2 regions of the Shewanella baltica genome follow, and region 2 is predicted to be linked to the other one. Evidence: predicted binding sites of a transcription regulator. Region 2 holds the regulator's gene; the other holds the start of a gene.
What was found. Region 2 encodes ArgR, which controls arginine synthesis, uptake and breakdown. Its sites were predicted from a motif close to ANTGAATANNTATTCANT; they were not measured.
Positions count from the first base shown of each region.

Region 1: a site for ArgR is predicted at 3,928-3,945, ahead of DYH48_RS15770 (OadG family transporter subunit). Genes of this name have one in related genera too.

Region 1 covers NZ_UGYM01000002.1:3,521,634-3,529,122, forward strand. Annotated here, with positions in the region: gene DYH48_RS23725 (hypothetical protein) at 197-364, shown strand; gene DYH48_RS15760 (sodium ion-translocating decarboxylase subunit beta) at 530-1,660, opposite strand; gene oadA (sodium-extruding oxaloacetate decarboxylase subunit alpha) at 1,669-3,492, opposite strand; gene DYH48_RS15770 (OadG family transporter subunit) at 3,504-3,770, opposite strand; gene DYH48_RS23730 (hypothetical protein) at 4,737-4,991, opposite strand; rRNA gene rrf (5S ribosomal RNA) at 5,267-5,382, opposite strand; rRNA gene DYH48_RS15785 (23S ribosomal RNA) at 5,521-7,489, opposite strand, start outside.
Region 2 covers NZ_UGYM01000002.1:376,623-384,111, forward strand. Annotated here, with positions in the region: gene ggt (gamma-glutamyltransferase) at 1-1,280, shown strand, start outside; gene DYH48_RS01700 (Dyp-type peroxidase) at 1,527-2,462, shown strand; gene DYH48_RS01705 (LysR family transcriptional regulator) at 2,535-3,437, opposite strand; gene DYH48_RS01710 (NAD(P)-dependent oxidoreductase) at 3,544-4,176, shown strand; gene argR (transcriptional regulator ArgR) at 4,317-4,787, opposite strand; gene mdh (malate dehydrogenase) at 5,082-6,017, shown strand; gene DYH48_RS01725 (thiol-disulfide oxidoreductase DCC family protein) at 6,114-6,512, opposite strand; gene folM (dihydromonapterin reductase) at 6,796-7,489, shown strand, end outside.

The DNA.
Region 1 (7,489 bases), 3.1 Mb from region 2:
AAATTGCGCAGATGATGTAAATCAAGAGACCGCTTAGGCGGTCTTTTTTATTATTCAACAAACGGCCTTTAATCCGTCGGCTTTAAAGCCCCAATCAACTCCAACGGTCCTCATCAACTGCAAAATAGGTTACCCAAATAAGATCAAGCTGTTAGACTCTGAAGCCACTCTAACTCACATTTTAGCAGAACAGACAATGACGAGACTCTTCCTTATCCCGCTGATCCTATGTTTGTTTTGGGCGTTATTTTTAAAAGCCAACAAACTCACGCTAAAACAAGGCAGACGAGGTTTTATCTACATTATCGGCATAGGCGAAGGGATGATTTTAATCCTCATAACGTTAATGTGGTTAACGGCTTAGCAAAAGGCCAACTCAATACTGAGTTGGCCTTAGTGATAAAACTAAGCTAACGATTGGAATCATAGCGATTGAAATAAGTTCGAAGCTAAACCCGCTCCCTTACCGACTCGTGTTAACCCGATTCAGTTAACACGAGTCGGTTAACTCAGTGATTAGCCCAATCCGTTACCCAAGAACAGCAAGTAAAATCCCCGCCGCCACAGCAGAGCCTAACACCCCCGCCACATTAGGCCCCATTGCATGCATCAGCAGGAAGTTATGTTGATTCGCTTCCAACCCTACTTTGTTGACGACTCGCGCCGCCATAGGCACAGCCGACACCCCTGCCGCGCCAATCAGCGGATTCACTTTACCGCCCGACAGCTTACACATCAGCTTTGCCATCAACACCCCCGCGGCAGTACCAACACCGAAAGCCAAGGCACCCAAAACCAGAATCCCTAAGGTTTCCAGCCGCAGGAATTGATCCGCGGATAACTTAGAACCCACAGCTAACCCTAAGAAAATCGTGACGATATTAATAAGCTCGTTCTGCGCCGTTTTCGATAATCTATCCACTACGCCCGATTCGCGCATCAAGTTACCAAGGCAAAACATGCCCACTAACGGAGTGGCCGCGGGTAAGAAGAGGATCGTTAATCCCAGCACCATCAAAGGGAAAATGATCTTTTCTTTCTTGCTGACTTCGCGCAGCTGCTCCATTTTAATTTCGCGCTCAGCTTGGGTTGTCAGTAAGCGCATGATCGGCGGTTGAATAATAGGGACTAACGCCATATAGGAATAAGCCGCGACCGCAATCGCCCCCAATAACTCAGGCGCCAGTTTGGAGGCGAGGAAAATCGCCGTAGGTCCATCAGCACCGCCAATAATCGCAATGGCCGCCGCGTCCTTCATGGTGAACTCAAAGCCCGGCACTAAGTTCAGCGCTATCGCACCAATCAATGTCGCGAAAATCCCAAACTGCGCCGCCGCCCCTAACAACAGGGTTTTAGGATTGGCAATCAAGGCACTAAAGTCGGTCAGCGCGCCGACGCCCATAAAGATCAACAGTGGGAACACCCCAGTCTCAATCCCCACATGATAGGCGTAATACAGCATGCCACCTTCTTCGGTAAATCCCGCATGGGGAATGTTCGCCAGTACTGCACCAAAACCAATGGGCAGCAACAACAAAGGCTCAAATCCACGCACAATGGCGAGATACAAGAGCAAAGCGCCCACTGCCATCATCAACACTTGCCCGCCAGTAAAATGGGCAATACCAGTCTCGGCCCAAAAAGCCATTAAACCTTCCATAATGACTCCTACGCCAAGGCCAGTAATTGAGAACCCACAGACACTGAGTCGCCTTCTTTCACCCAGAGCTTAGCGATAATGCCATCGCCCTGAGCACGAATTTCAGTTTCCATCTTCATCGCCTCAAGGATGATCACGACATCGCCTTCACACACTCTATCGCCTGGAGAAACATGAACTTTGAAGATGTTGCCCGACAGCGGCGCGCTCATTTCAAGCCTGATCTCTCCATGGCACGCAGTTGGCGTAGTGCTCGCCGTAGCAGTTTGCACGGCATGAACACTTTGGCCCTGTGGCTGGATTTGCGAGATCTCCCCGCCTGTGGCGACTTCAACTACGTACTCTTTCCCTTCGACTGTTACCGTGTAGGTTTCAGGGCCACGATCCGCAGCATTAGTAGCAAGTGCTGAAGTCAATTCAGGTTTAGGCTCAAAGGCGCTTGGATCGTCACGATTCTTTAAGAGCTGCAATCCTATTTGTGGGAAGAGTGCATAGGTCAGCACATCATCGTCATGCTCTGAAGATAGGCGAATGCCTTGTTCCTGTGCTTTATCAGCTAACTCAAGCCGTAACTTAGCCAGCTCTGGCGTTAATAAATCCGCAGGGCGACATGTAATAGCTTCAGCCCCTTGCAACACTCTGGCTTGCAATGCGGCATCTACTGGCGCAGGCGTCGCGCCATATTCGCCCTTAAGCACGCCTTCAGTCTCTTTCGTCAGTGACTTATAACGCTCACCCATTAACACATTAATGACCGCCTGCGAGCCGACAATTTGCGATGTGGGCGTCACTAACGGCAAGAAACCTAAATCAGCACGAACGCGGGGGATTTCTTCCAATACCAAGTCCATCTTATCGGCCGCGCCTTGCTCCTTTAATTGGCTCTCCATATTGGTCAGCATGCCACCAGGCACTTGGGCACGTAAGATCCGCGAATCGATGCCTTTCAGCGCTCCTTCAAACTTAGCGTACTTCTTGCGCACTTCACGAAAATAAGCGGCAATCTCTTCAAGCAACACCATATCGTAACCAGTAGCGCGCTCAGTATCTTCCACCATAGCGATAACAGTTTCAGTTGCAGTATGTCCATAGGTTTGACTCATCGACGAAATTGCCGTATCGAGCACATCGATGCCCGCTTCAATGGCTTTCTGATAAGTGGCCGTACTCAACCCTGTCGTCGCATGACAATGCATAGATAACACGAGTTGCGTCTGAGATTTGAGTCGGCTAATAAGCTCAAACGCTTCCATCGGCTTAAGTAAGCCCGCCATATCTTTGATGCACAAAGAATCGCATCCCATATCTTCGAGACGTTTTGCCATATCAACCCACGTCTCTATGGTATGCACTGGACTCGTGGTATACGAAATCGTCCCCTGCGCATGGCCGCCAACTTGGCGCACTGCTTTCACCGCAGTCTCGAGGTTTCGAACATCGTTCATCGCATCGAAAATACGAAATACATCGACGCCATTGGTATGGGCGCGCTCAACAAAACGCGTGACTAAATCATCGGCATAATGGCGATAACCTAAGAGGTTTTGGCCACGCAGTAACATTTGCTGCGGCGTATTCGGCATGGCCTTTTTCAGCTCACGAATTCGATCCCAAGGATCTTCACCAAGATAACGAATGCAGGCATCAAAAGTTGCACCGCCCCAAGATTCCAGTGACCAGAAGCCGATCTTATCGAGTAGTGGCGCTATCGGTAACATGTCATCAATGCGTAAGCGCGTCGCTAAAATGGATTGATGCGCGTCCCGCAAAACGACATCAGTTAAAAATAATGGCTTAGCCACTGCCGTCGTAGAATTAGATACAAAAGTCATACTGCTCCCCATTACTTAATCTGTGAACGATACTGCTTTACCGCCAATGAAATCGCAGCGACCACATTTGGATCTAAAGGCTTAGCATCAGATTGCGATACCCTCTGCTGACTTTTAGCATGATTTTTAGCAAAACGTGCAGAGGCAGCATCGACTGCACACCAACGCGCAACTAAATGGATCCCAAGGATTAGTACACCTAAAAATAAATACACTAAGCCCATCCCCAAAAACATAATGCCAACGGCATCCAATAAAGATTGCGTTACATCCTCCATAGCTCCCCTACCCCTTACTCTCTCAATCCCTATCAAAAGTACGATTGCCCCAAACCATCGCTATCGCATCACAAGTTCAACATTCAATCGGTTGAGCGGTTTACAAACTATGGGTCTCTCGTAGACAGACCCATAGCGACCACCAAACCAAAGAATTTTTGAATAAAAAATCACATTTAAAAATTAATAACTCACGCAACAAGAAAATCAGCTTGAACTTAACCCGCTACAAACATAACCAATTGATAACAAAAACACCATGTGAATGTAAATTGGTCTTACCAATATTGAATAAATCCAAAGGCGGCCAGTCATTAATCCTCATAAATCGGGCAATTAATTCAATATTCCATAATGAAATACCCACTATGCTGGATTTAAGTCGAAATGATGTCCTAGGCTAAAAAATGATTCCTAAATTGAAGACAACGGACATAGGAATAAACCAAGTGAAAAAGTATGCAGATTTCACAATCCAAGTCACTGCTATTTGATTCTGAATGAATATAGAAAGGCATGTCGTTCTGAAGGAATTGATTGAAGAAGAGGAATGGGGTCAATCTAACAAATTAAATCATCCATTTTGACAACTTAAATGTCCCCTTGATACCAACACAAAGCGGTGCTAGAGGCTCAATACGGTTTGTTGTGGAGCGGCTATCTCGAAAGATAAACCACAGTGCTACCCGAGGTAGACCTTAGGCTCTTAGCTATTCGCAGGATTAATACCAATCGTATTAAATATCTGTTCATTCAGCGGGAGTTCAACGCGCTTTAGACAAGGCGAAGTGAAGGCATAGTGGTGCTCTGTCGAAAACCTTAAACGCAGTATAAAGCGCGTTGCCATGCCGTTAACAGTTAGCCGCCCTTCGGCATCCCACTCCGGTGTTGCATTGACTTAAAAGGGAATAACTATTTCCGCGTCAATGCGCCTTGGATTGAGATGACTGTGAGGCTGTGAACTGATTAGATATTTAATGTGATTGGTATAAGTAATAGGACAAGAACGAAATAAGGAAGCCTAGGATCGACAAGGAACTCAACAATTAAAAAATGAGCTGGTGAGCTGGTGAGCTGGTGAGCTGGTGAGCTGGTGAGCTGGTGAGCTGGTGAGCTGGTGAGCTGGTGAGCTGGTGAGCTGGTGAGCTGGTGAGTAAAAATAGTGGGGAAACATGCAAGTTGGAAGAAAAATATATCAATTTCTGCAAATTGCAGACGCAAAAAAGCCAGCTTATTCAGCTGGCTTCGTTACATCTCAATGAGATAATTAGGTGCTTGGCGATGACCTAATTTCTTTTATCCCCGAAGGGGATGCATGGGGGCGAGTCATCATTGCCTAAAATACGCAGCATTTTGATGATGCGTCGCGCGGAGCAATGTATTGCGCAGCTGGGGATCCCGCTCAGCGGCGGGTTGACATCGAGATAAGTTTTCGCGAAGCGTATAAACAGAAAAGCCCTAGCGGTTTAGGCTAGGGCTTTTCTGTTTATTTGGATGCTTGGCGATGACCTACTCTCACATGGGGAGACCCCACACTACCATCGGCGCGTTTGCGTTTCACTTCTGAGTTCGGGATGGGATCAGGTGGTTCCACAAGGCTATTGTCACCAAGCAAATTCTGTTTATTACCGTGTCCATCTCTGGACCACGTTAATAATAATTCGGAAAGCTGATTTGCTTTGTTTGAGTTCGCACTTCATCAAGTGTCGATATTCTGTCTAAGGCTTTCAGTAAAACCCATCTGGGTTGTATGGTTAAGCCTCTCGAGTCATTAGTACATGTTAGCTCAACGCCTCACAACGCTTACACACCATGCCTATCAACGTCCTAGTCTCGAACGGCTCTTTAGAGGAATTAAATTCCTAGGGATGACTCATCTTAGGGCTCGCTTCCCGCTTAGATGCTTTCAGCGGTTATCGATTCCGAACGTAGCTACCGGGCAATGCCATTGGCATGACAACCCGAACACCAGCGGTTCGTCCACTCCGGTCCTCTCGTACTAGGAGCAGCTCCCTTCAATCATCCAACGCCCACGGCAGATAGGGACCGAACTGTCTCACGACGTTCTGAACCCAGCTCGCGTACCACTTTAAATGGCGAACAGCCATACCCTTGGGACCGACTTCAGCCCCAGGATGTGATGAGCCGACATCGAGGTGCCAAACACCGCCGTCGATATGAACTCTTGGGCGGTATCAGCCTGTTATCCCCGGAGTACCTTTTATCCGTTGAGCGATGGCCCTTCCATTCAGAACCACCGGATCACTATGACCTACTTTCGTACCTGCTCGACGTGTATGTCTCGCAGTTAAGCTGGCTTATGCCATTGCACTAACCGTACGATGTCCGACCGTACTTAGCCAACCTTCGTGCTCCTCCGTTACTCTTTGGGAGGAGACCGCCCCAGTCAAACTACCCACCAGGCACTGTCCCTAATCCCGATAAGGGACCTAGGTTAGAACATCAAAACTACAAGGGTGGTATTTCAAGGACGACTCCATCATGACTAGCGTCACAACTTCAAAGTCTCCCACCTATCCTACACATGTAGGTTCAATGTTCAGTGCCAAGCTATAGTAAAGGTTCACGGGGTCTTTCCGTCTAGCCGCGGGTATACGGCATCTTCACCGCAATTTCAACTTCACTGAGTCTCGGCTGGAGACAGCGTGGCCATCATTACGCCATTCGTGCAGGTCGGAACTTACCCGACAAGGAATTTCGCTACCTTAGGACCGTTATAGTTACGGCCGCCGTTTACCGGGGCTTCGATCATGAGCTTCTCTTGCGATAACCCAATCAATTAACCTTCCGGCACCGGGCAGGCGTCACACCGTATACTTCCTCTTGCGAGTTTGCACAGTGCTGTGTTTTTGATAAACAGTTGCAGCCACCTGGTATCTGCGACTCCCGTCAGCTTAGAGAGCAAGTCTCATCACCAACAGGAGCGTACCTTCTCCCGAAGTTACGGTACCATTTTGCCTAGTTCCTTCAGCCGAGTTCTCTCAAGCGCCTTGGTATTCTCTACCCGACCACCTGTGTCGGTTTGGGGTACGATTCCCACTAACCTGAAGCTTAGAAGATTTTCCTGGAAGCATGGCATCAACTACTTCAGTCCCTTAGGACCTCGTCATCAGCTCTCAGTCTGCACACTAAAGTGCGATTCCCCGGATTTGCCTAAGAAATCAACCTACCACCTTAAACGCGGACTACCAACGCCGCGCTAGCCTAGCCTTCTCCGTCTCTCCATCGCAGTTAGCGGAAGTACAGAAATATTAATCTGTTTCCCATCGATTACGCCTTTCGGCCTCACCTTAGGGGTCGACTCACCCTGCCCCGATTAACGTTGGACAGGAACCCTTGGTCTTTCGGCGAGGGGGTTTTTCACCCCCTTTATCGTTACTCATGTCAGCATTCGCACTTCTGATACCTCCAGCGTGGGTTACCCCTTCACCTTCAACGGCTTACAGAACGCTCCTCTACCGCGCATCTCTAATGAAATGCACCCGTAGCTTCGGTGACTAGCTTAGCCCCGTTACATCTTCCGCGCAGGCCGACTCGACTAGTGAGCTATTACGCTTTCTTTAAATGATGGCTGCTTCTAAGCCAACATCCTAGCTGTCTAAGCCTTCCCACATCGTTTCCCACTTAGCTAGTACTTTGGGACCTTAGCTGACGGTCTGGGTTGTTTCCCTTTTGACGACGGACGTTAGCACCCGCCG
Region 2 (7,489 bases):
TGGATGGCTGGTATGAACTGCATAATAAGTTCGGCAAATTAGCGATGGCCGATAATCTTGCGCCCGCAATCCATTACGCCCGTGATGGTTTCCCTGTGTCCGAACTCATCGCCTATTACCTTGAGGGGAGTGGTAAAAAACTCGCTAAATTCCCCGGTTTTAAAGAAACCTATATGCCTAATGGCAAGATGCCAGCGGTGGGCGAAATCTTTAAAAACCCAGCGCTTGCTAATACCTATGAGAAAATTGCCAAGGGTGGCCGCGATGCTTTCTATAAAGGCGATATCGCCAAAAGTATCGATAAGTACATGAAATCCCAAGGTGGTTATTTAAGTTATGATGACTTAGCGAGCCATACTAGCGAATGGATAGATCCGGTTTCGGTGAACTACCGTGGTTACGATGTATGGGAACTGCCGCCCAATGGTCAAGGCATTGCGGCGCTACAAATCTTAAAAACCATGGAACCCTTTAATGTGGCTGCTATGGGCTTTAATAGCCCCGAATATGTGCATTTATTTGTTGAAGCCAAAAAACTCGCCTTTGCCGACAGAGCTAAGTTTTATGCCGACATGGCCTTTAATAAAGTGCCGGTTAACGATTTGATTTCGCAGCAATACAATTATGATCGCGCTAAGTTAATCGATCCCAATAAAGCGGCCAAGAGTGTTGATGCGGGTAATCCTGCGTTACAACATGGCGATACTGTATACCTGACCACCGCCGACAAAGACGGCAACATGGTGTCACTCATTCAAAGTAACTACCGTGGTATGGGTTCAGGAATGACGCCGCCGGATCTCGGTTTTGTGCTGCAAGACCGTGGGCAAATGTTTGATTTAACTGAGGGGCGTTTTAATACCTACGCACCGGGCAAGCGTCCATTTCATACCATCATTCCCGCTTTTGTGACCAAAGACGGTAAACCTTGGCTCAGCTTTGGGGTGATGGGCGGCGCGACTCAACCACAGATGCACGCGCAGATTCTAATGAACCTGATTGATTTTAAAATGAACTTGCAAGAAGCGGGCGATGCCCCCAGAATTTTGCATATGGGTTCAACTGAGCCCACCGGCGAAGTGATGAATGACGGCGGCTACGTCAGTCTGGAATCGGGCTTCCCTGTGGAAACGCGCCGTGAGCTTATCAAGAAAGGTCATGTGCTGCGTGACGGCCTTGGCGATTTTGGCGGCTATCAAGCCATTGGATTTAATGCTGAAACGGGCGTGTATCGTGCGGCTTCTGAGAGCCGCAAGGATGGTCATGCCGCGGGTTATTAACTTCAGCGCCACGCTAAGGTAAGCTTGAGGCAGAGTAAGCTTTGCTTCATTTATTCGATTAAACTGATTGACGAGACTTTTACAGTCTCGTCAATTTTTACATTTAGGGATCTTGGGCGCGATAACGCTGCGTAATGAGCATTATCATGATAAACCAGAACAAACTGTGCGTTAGTTAATGTCATTTTCAGGTAAAGTTGCGGATAATATTGCCGAAAATGAATTTAGAAAAAGGGTGATAACCAAATGGATATACAAAATATGCCGCGTGAACAGTTGGGTGTGTGTGCAGAGGGGAACTTACACAGTGTCTATTTGATGTTTAATGCCAATGACAATGTAGAGTCACAATTACGTCCCTGTCTTGCCAACGTTGCGCAGTATATTTATGAGCTGACAGATCAGTATTCTGACAGTGCATTCAATGGTTTTGTAGGGATTGGCGCTAACTATTGGGATAGCCTCTATCCTAATGCGCGTCCTGAAATGCTTAAGCCTTTCCCTGCGATGCAAGTCGGCAGCCGTGAAGCACCGGCAATTGAATATGATTTGTTCGTGCATATCCGCTGCGATCGTTACGATATTCTGCATTTAGTCGCTAATGAAATCAGCCAAATGTTTGAAGATTTAGTGGAACTAGTCGATGAAGAACGGGGTTTTCGATTTATGGATAGCCGCGATTTAACCGGCTTTGTCGATGGCACCGAAAATCCTAAGGGGCGTCACCGTCAAGAAGTCGCTCTGGTTGGTGATGAAGATCCTGAGTTTAGGGGCGGCAGCTATATTCACGTGCAAAAGTATGCCCATAACTTGAGTAAATGGCATAGATTGCCGGTTAAAAAACAAGAAGATATTATCGGTCGCACTAAGCAAGATAATATCGAGTATGAGTCAGAAGATAAGCCACTGACCAGCCATATCAAGCGGGTGAATCTTAAAGATGCGAATGGTCAGTCGATGGAAATCCTGCGCCAGAGCATGCCCTATGGTTCACTAAAAGAGCAGGGATTAATGTTTATCTCTAACTGCCGTACGCCTGAGCATTTTGAAAAAATGCTGCATAGCATGATGTTTGGTGATGGCGAAGGTAACCATGATCACTTGATGCATTTCACCAAGGCGATGACAGGCTCATCCTTCTTTGCCCCCGCATTGGATTTTATGCTGCAATTCGACGAATAAGCTTTCGATATCTGCGCAGATTCAGCATCAATTAACACGCACTTACGCTAACGCCTAAGTGCGTTTTTTATGCTAATGCGCAGGGAGCCATTTTTTGATATCGAGTTGCCATTGCTGGGCAGTGAAATCGATAAAGGCGCGCACCAGATTTTGCTGATAACTGTGGGATAAGTACACCGCCCATAGGGTTTGGCCTGGCGTCGTAAAGTCGGGTAACACTTCTTTGAGCTGGCCGCTGGCAAGGTATTGATTGGCTAAGTCGCATGGCAAGCGCACTATGCCATGTCCCCGCAGCGCCGCACTCACCAATACGCCCATGTCGTTAGCTTTAAGATTGCCTGTGACTTTCACGTGCTCGGCTTGCAGCTCTTTCAGGAAAGGCCAATTTTGTTGCGCCGAGTGTATCAGGCAGTTGTGAGCCAGTAGATCTATGGGCTCGACAAGTGGTGTGTTGCTATCAAGGTAACTCGGCGCAGCGCAGATCACGGCATCTATGGTCATTAAACGGCGGGCAATCAAATTCTCATCGGGCTGCTCGGTGTAGCGCAGCGCCACATCGACTCGCTCATCCACTAATTGGGCAAAACTGTCTGACATCACCAGCTGAATGCTGACCTTAGGGTGAATTTTAATAAAGCGATCGACAACATCAAACAGGCTGTGCTGTCCAAGGCCAATTGGTGTGGCGATACGAATACTGCCCACCAGTTCACTGTTATGGCTGTGGGCGCGGCTTTCCATGGCGGCGACTTCACTTAATATCCGCTGGCAAAATTGCAGCGCTTCTTCGCCTTGCAAAGTCAGGCTGACGCTGCGGGTGGTACGGTGTAGTAAGCGTAAACTCAACCACTGCTCCACTTCTTGAATATGGCGGGACACCTGCAGGCGGCTGAGGTCTAAATGCTCGGCAGCTTTGGTAAAGCTGCCACAGTTTGCCACTTCGACGAAACTGCGTATTGCGGCAATTTTATCCATATTAGTACCTCAAACTGAAACAATCATGCTCATTTATTGATGTTTATCACGGGAACCACTGCAAGTAAACTGGCTTCAATGTAAGTCATCAGAGAGAGTTAACGAAATGAAAATCGCAATTTTAGGTGCAACAGGTTGGATTGGTGGTGCAATTTTAAAAGAAGCATTGAGCCGTGGGCACCAAGTAACAGCGCTAGTGCGTGATCCGAGCAAGTTATCCGCTACTGATGTGGCTGTGCATGCTGTGGATTTAGAGCAGCCATTAGTTGCGCAAACCTTTGCTGGCGTAGATGTTGTCATTGCCGCTGTTGGTGGCCGCGCACAACAAAATCATGACCTAGTGGCGAGTACGGTTCAGCATTTACTGGATGTGCTGCCTAACGCTAAGGTGCCACGTTTATTGTGGGTTGGTGGCGCAGGGAGCTTAGAAGTGGCACCGGGTGTGACTCTGGTTTCTAGCCCAGATTTCCCCGCTGCATATAAAGATGAGGCGTTAGCTCAGGGTGAAGCTTTGCAGGTATTCCGTGCGGCGCAAACTGCAATTAATTGGACCTTTGTGAGCCCCGCCGCTGAGATTTATCCTGGCGAGAGTGAAGGCCCATATCGCCTTGGTGGCGACAGCTTCTTTACCGATGCTAATGGTCGCAGCCGCATTTCTGTTACGGATTACGCTAAAGCCATGTTAGATGAGGCCGAACAGGGCACTCACGCAAATCAGCGCATCAGTGTGGCTTACTGACCTTAGCGTATAAACATCGGTGCGCGCGAGATTGGCTTAAATGTGTAACGTAATCGGGACAATGGCCAAATAATCAGCGCAAGATTGGACAGAAATGCGCACAGATGAAATAGAACAGGTCAGCAAGCTGACCTGTTTTTTTATTCTGCGTAATTGAATAAAGATTTGATGGTTTCTAAGGTATCGGCGATATCTTGGATGCTCGATGGACAAATAAAGATAGTGTCATCACCGGCAATCGTGCCCAAAATGCCTTCTGGTTTACCGATAGAATCCAATAAACGGGCAATCAGCTGCGCGGCACCTGGGCTAGTTCGCACGACAATCATTGCTTGGTTATGATCGACGTCGAGTACCAAATTCTTCAGCGGGCTACCCGCGGTGGGTACGCCTAATTCGGCCGGCAAGCAATACACCATCTCTTGCTTAGCGTTGCGAGTCCGCACTGCGCCGAACTTGCTGAGCATGCGTGATACTTTTGATTGGTTAATATTACCAAAGCCTTCAGCTTGCAAGGCGGTGACGATTTCACTTTGAGAGCCAAAGCGCTCTTCTTTTAAAATCGACTTAAAAATTCTAACAAGGTCATCCTGATTCTTGGTCGTTTGCATAATATTATTATTCGTTATTCAAAAAAACAGGCCCATTTTGAATATTTTTAGAAAAATTGTCAACAAATAACCAGATTGGTTGAATAAAAATTCACTAATCCCCTGTGGTTAAGCGTTTGCTGGGGGCTTAAAAATACCAATTTGAGTAATTGTTCTACATTGCTTCTAACTTATTCCGGAATTCTTTTGTCCCACGACTAAGGGATAATTGAAATTGTTGTGACATTCCAGTAATGTGACGCCAACGTAAATTAGATCCATGTCACACATATCCGAGAAATAACGGAGATAACTATGAAAGTTGCTGTACTTGGTGCTGCTGGTGGTATCGGCCAGGCTCTTGCCCTACTGTTAAAAACTCAACTGCCTGCGGGTTCACATTTGTCTCTATATGATATCGCACCGGTTACTCCGGGTGTTGCGGTTGACTTGAGCCACATCCCTACTGCTGTTGAAATCAAAGGTTTTGCTGGTGAAGATCCAACGCCTGCCCTAGTGGGTGCTGACGTTGTTCTAATTTCTGCTGGTGTTGCGCGTAAGCCTGGTATGGATCGTTCAGATCTGTTCAATATCAATGCTGGTATCGTTCGCAACCTGATCGAAAAAGTAGCGGCAACTTGCCCTACGGCTTTGGTTGGCATTATCACTAACCCAGTCAACACCACTGTCGCTATCGCTGCAGAAGTGATGAAGAAAGCGGGTGTTTATGATAAGAACCGTCTGTTCGGTATCACGACATTAGACGTGATCCGTTCTGAAACCTTCATCGCCGAATTAAAAGGCCTGAATGTTGCTGACGTTAAAGTCAATGTGATCGGCGGCCACAGCGGCGTGACCATTCTGCCATTACTGTCTCAAGTTGAAGGCGTGACTTTCACTGACGAAGAAGTGGCAACGATGACGACTCGTATTCAAAACGCGGGTACAGAAGTGGTTGAAGCTAAAGCCGGTGGCGGTAGCGCGACTCTGTCTATGGGTCAAGCGGCTTGCCGTTTCGGCCTGTCTTTGGTTCGTGGTCTGCAAGGCGAAGCTAACATCGTTGAATGCGCCTATGTTGACGGCGGCAGCGAGCACGCAGAGTTCTTCGCACAACCTGTGCTGTTAGGCAAAAACGGTATTGAAAAAGTACTGCCTTACGGTGAAGTGAGTGCATTCGAAGCTAACGCTCGTGATTCTATGTTAGATACGCTGAAAGGCGATATCAAACTAGGTGTTGATTTCGTTAAATAATCTTTCGGATAATCTTTTTAGATTATGACGAATTAAAAAACGGAGCCATTGAGCTCCGTTTTTTTATGCCTGCGTTTTACACTTTCTAAAGCTCATTCAGCGGCGTTTGGTGGGAATTTGGCAGTTATCGTCGCAGCGGGCTTTGCCAGTCAGTAAATAGGATATTCGGTATCTGTGTTTTGCAAAGCGCAGATAAGTCCAATCGGCCACAGTTTTTATCACGGGCAGGCGTAACAGTTGGATCCAAGCACGTGTGCCTGTCAGTGCCCACGCTTTACAGGTGACATCTAACCCGAGTAACACTTCGCCCTTTGCGGTTTCACCATGGAGAATAGTATTGGCGTAGTCTTTATCGATATGGCTGAAACGTTCACTAAAGTCGGATGCATTTAAATCCTCAAGCGCAATCAAGTTGTTGGGATCGCGCGCTTTCAGTTGACGCATTTCGGCGCTACATAATGGACAGTTACCATCATAAAAAATCCGCAGTTCCATCGGGTCCACCTCTGATGACTTGATCACAATACTTGGTCTAAGCTCTTGGCTTGTGCACTTAAGCTTGGTTTCTTATAACCTATACGCAGATTAAAGGGTTTTAGATCGCAGCTGATTTTAGATCAACGCTGATTTTAAATTGAATCCGCGCCTCATTTGGCTTTTTGTTAGGTTAAATTCAAATGAGTACAGTAACATCTTGGTTATTCATAAGGTTAACTTGATTGCTTGCTTTTAAGTGAACAAGGTAAAGCCTGACAAATAACGACTCAAAAGGATAGGTATGACATCTCCCATCATAATCACAGGCGTGGGTAAACGCATAGGTTACGCCTTAGCCAAACATTTTCTCGCCCAAGGTCAGCAGGTGATTGGTACTTATCGCAGCCATTACGATAGCATTGATGAGCTGAACGCTTTAGGTGCGACTCTGTATCCCTGCGATTTTTATGACGATGGCCAAGTGCAAGCCTTAATTGATGAGTTAACTCAACTGCCTCAAATTCGCGCCATTATTCACAATGCTTCGGACTGGCTGCCTGATCCTGTTCTTACTACGAATGAGCCTTTAAAGAGTAACACTTTTGCGCCGAGCGAAGTGCTGCAGCGGATGATGCAAGTGCATGTGAGCGTGCCCTATCAGTTGAACTTGGCCTTAGAGGCGCAGCTACGTGTCGCTGCTTGCGATGAAATCGGCGGCAGTGATGTGATTCATATTACCGATTACGTGGCAGAGAAGGGCAGTCAGAAGCACATAGCCTATGCCGCCAGTAAAGCCGCGCTGCACAATATGACGCTATCCTTTGCCGCCAAATTTGCGCCCGAGGTGAAAGTGAATTCGATTGCGCCGGCGATGATCCTATTTAATACGGGTGATGACGCCGCCTATCAGCAAAAAACCTTAGCCAAAGCGCTGTTGCCGAAAGAGGCGGGGAATGCGGAGATTATCGAACTCGTGGACTACCTACTTAATAGCC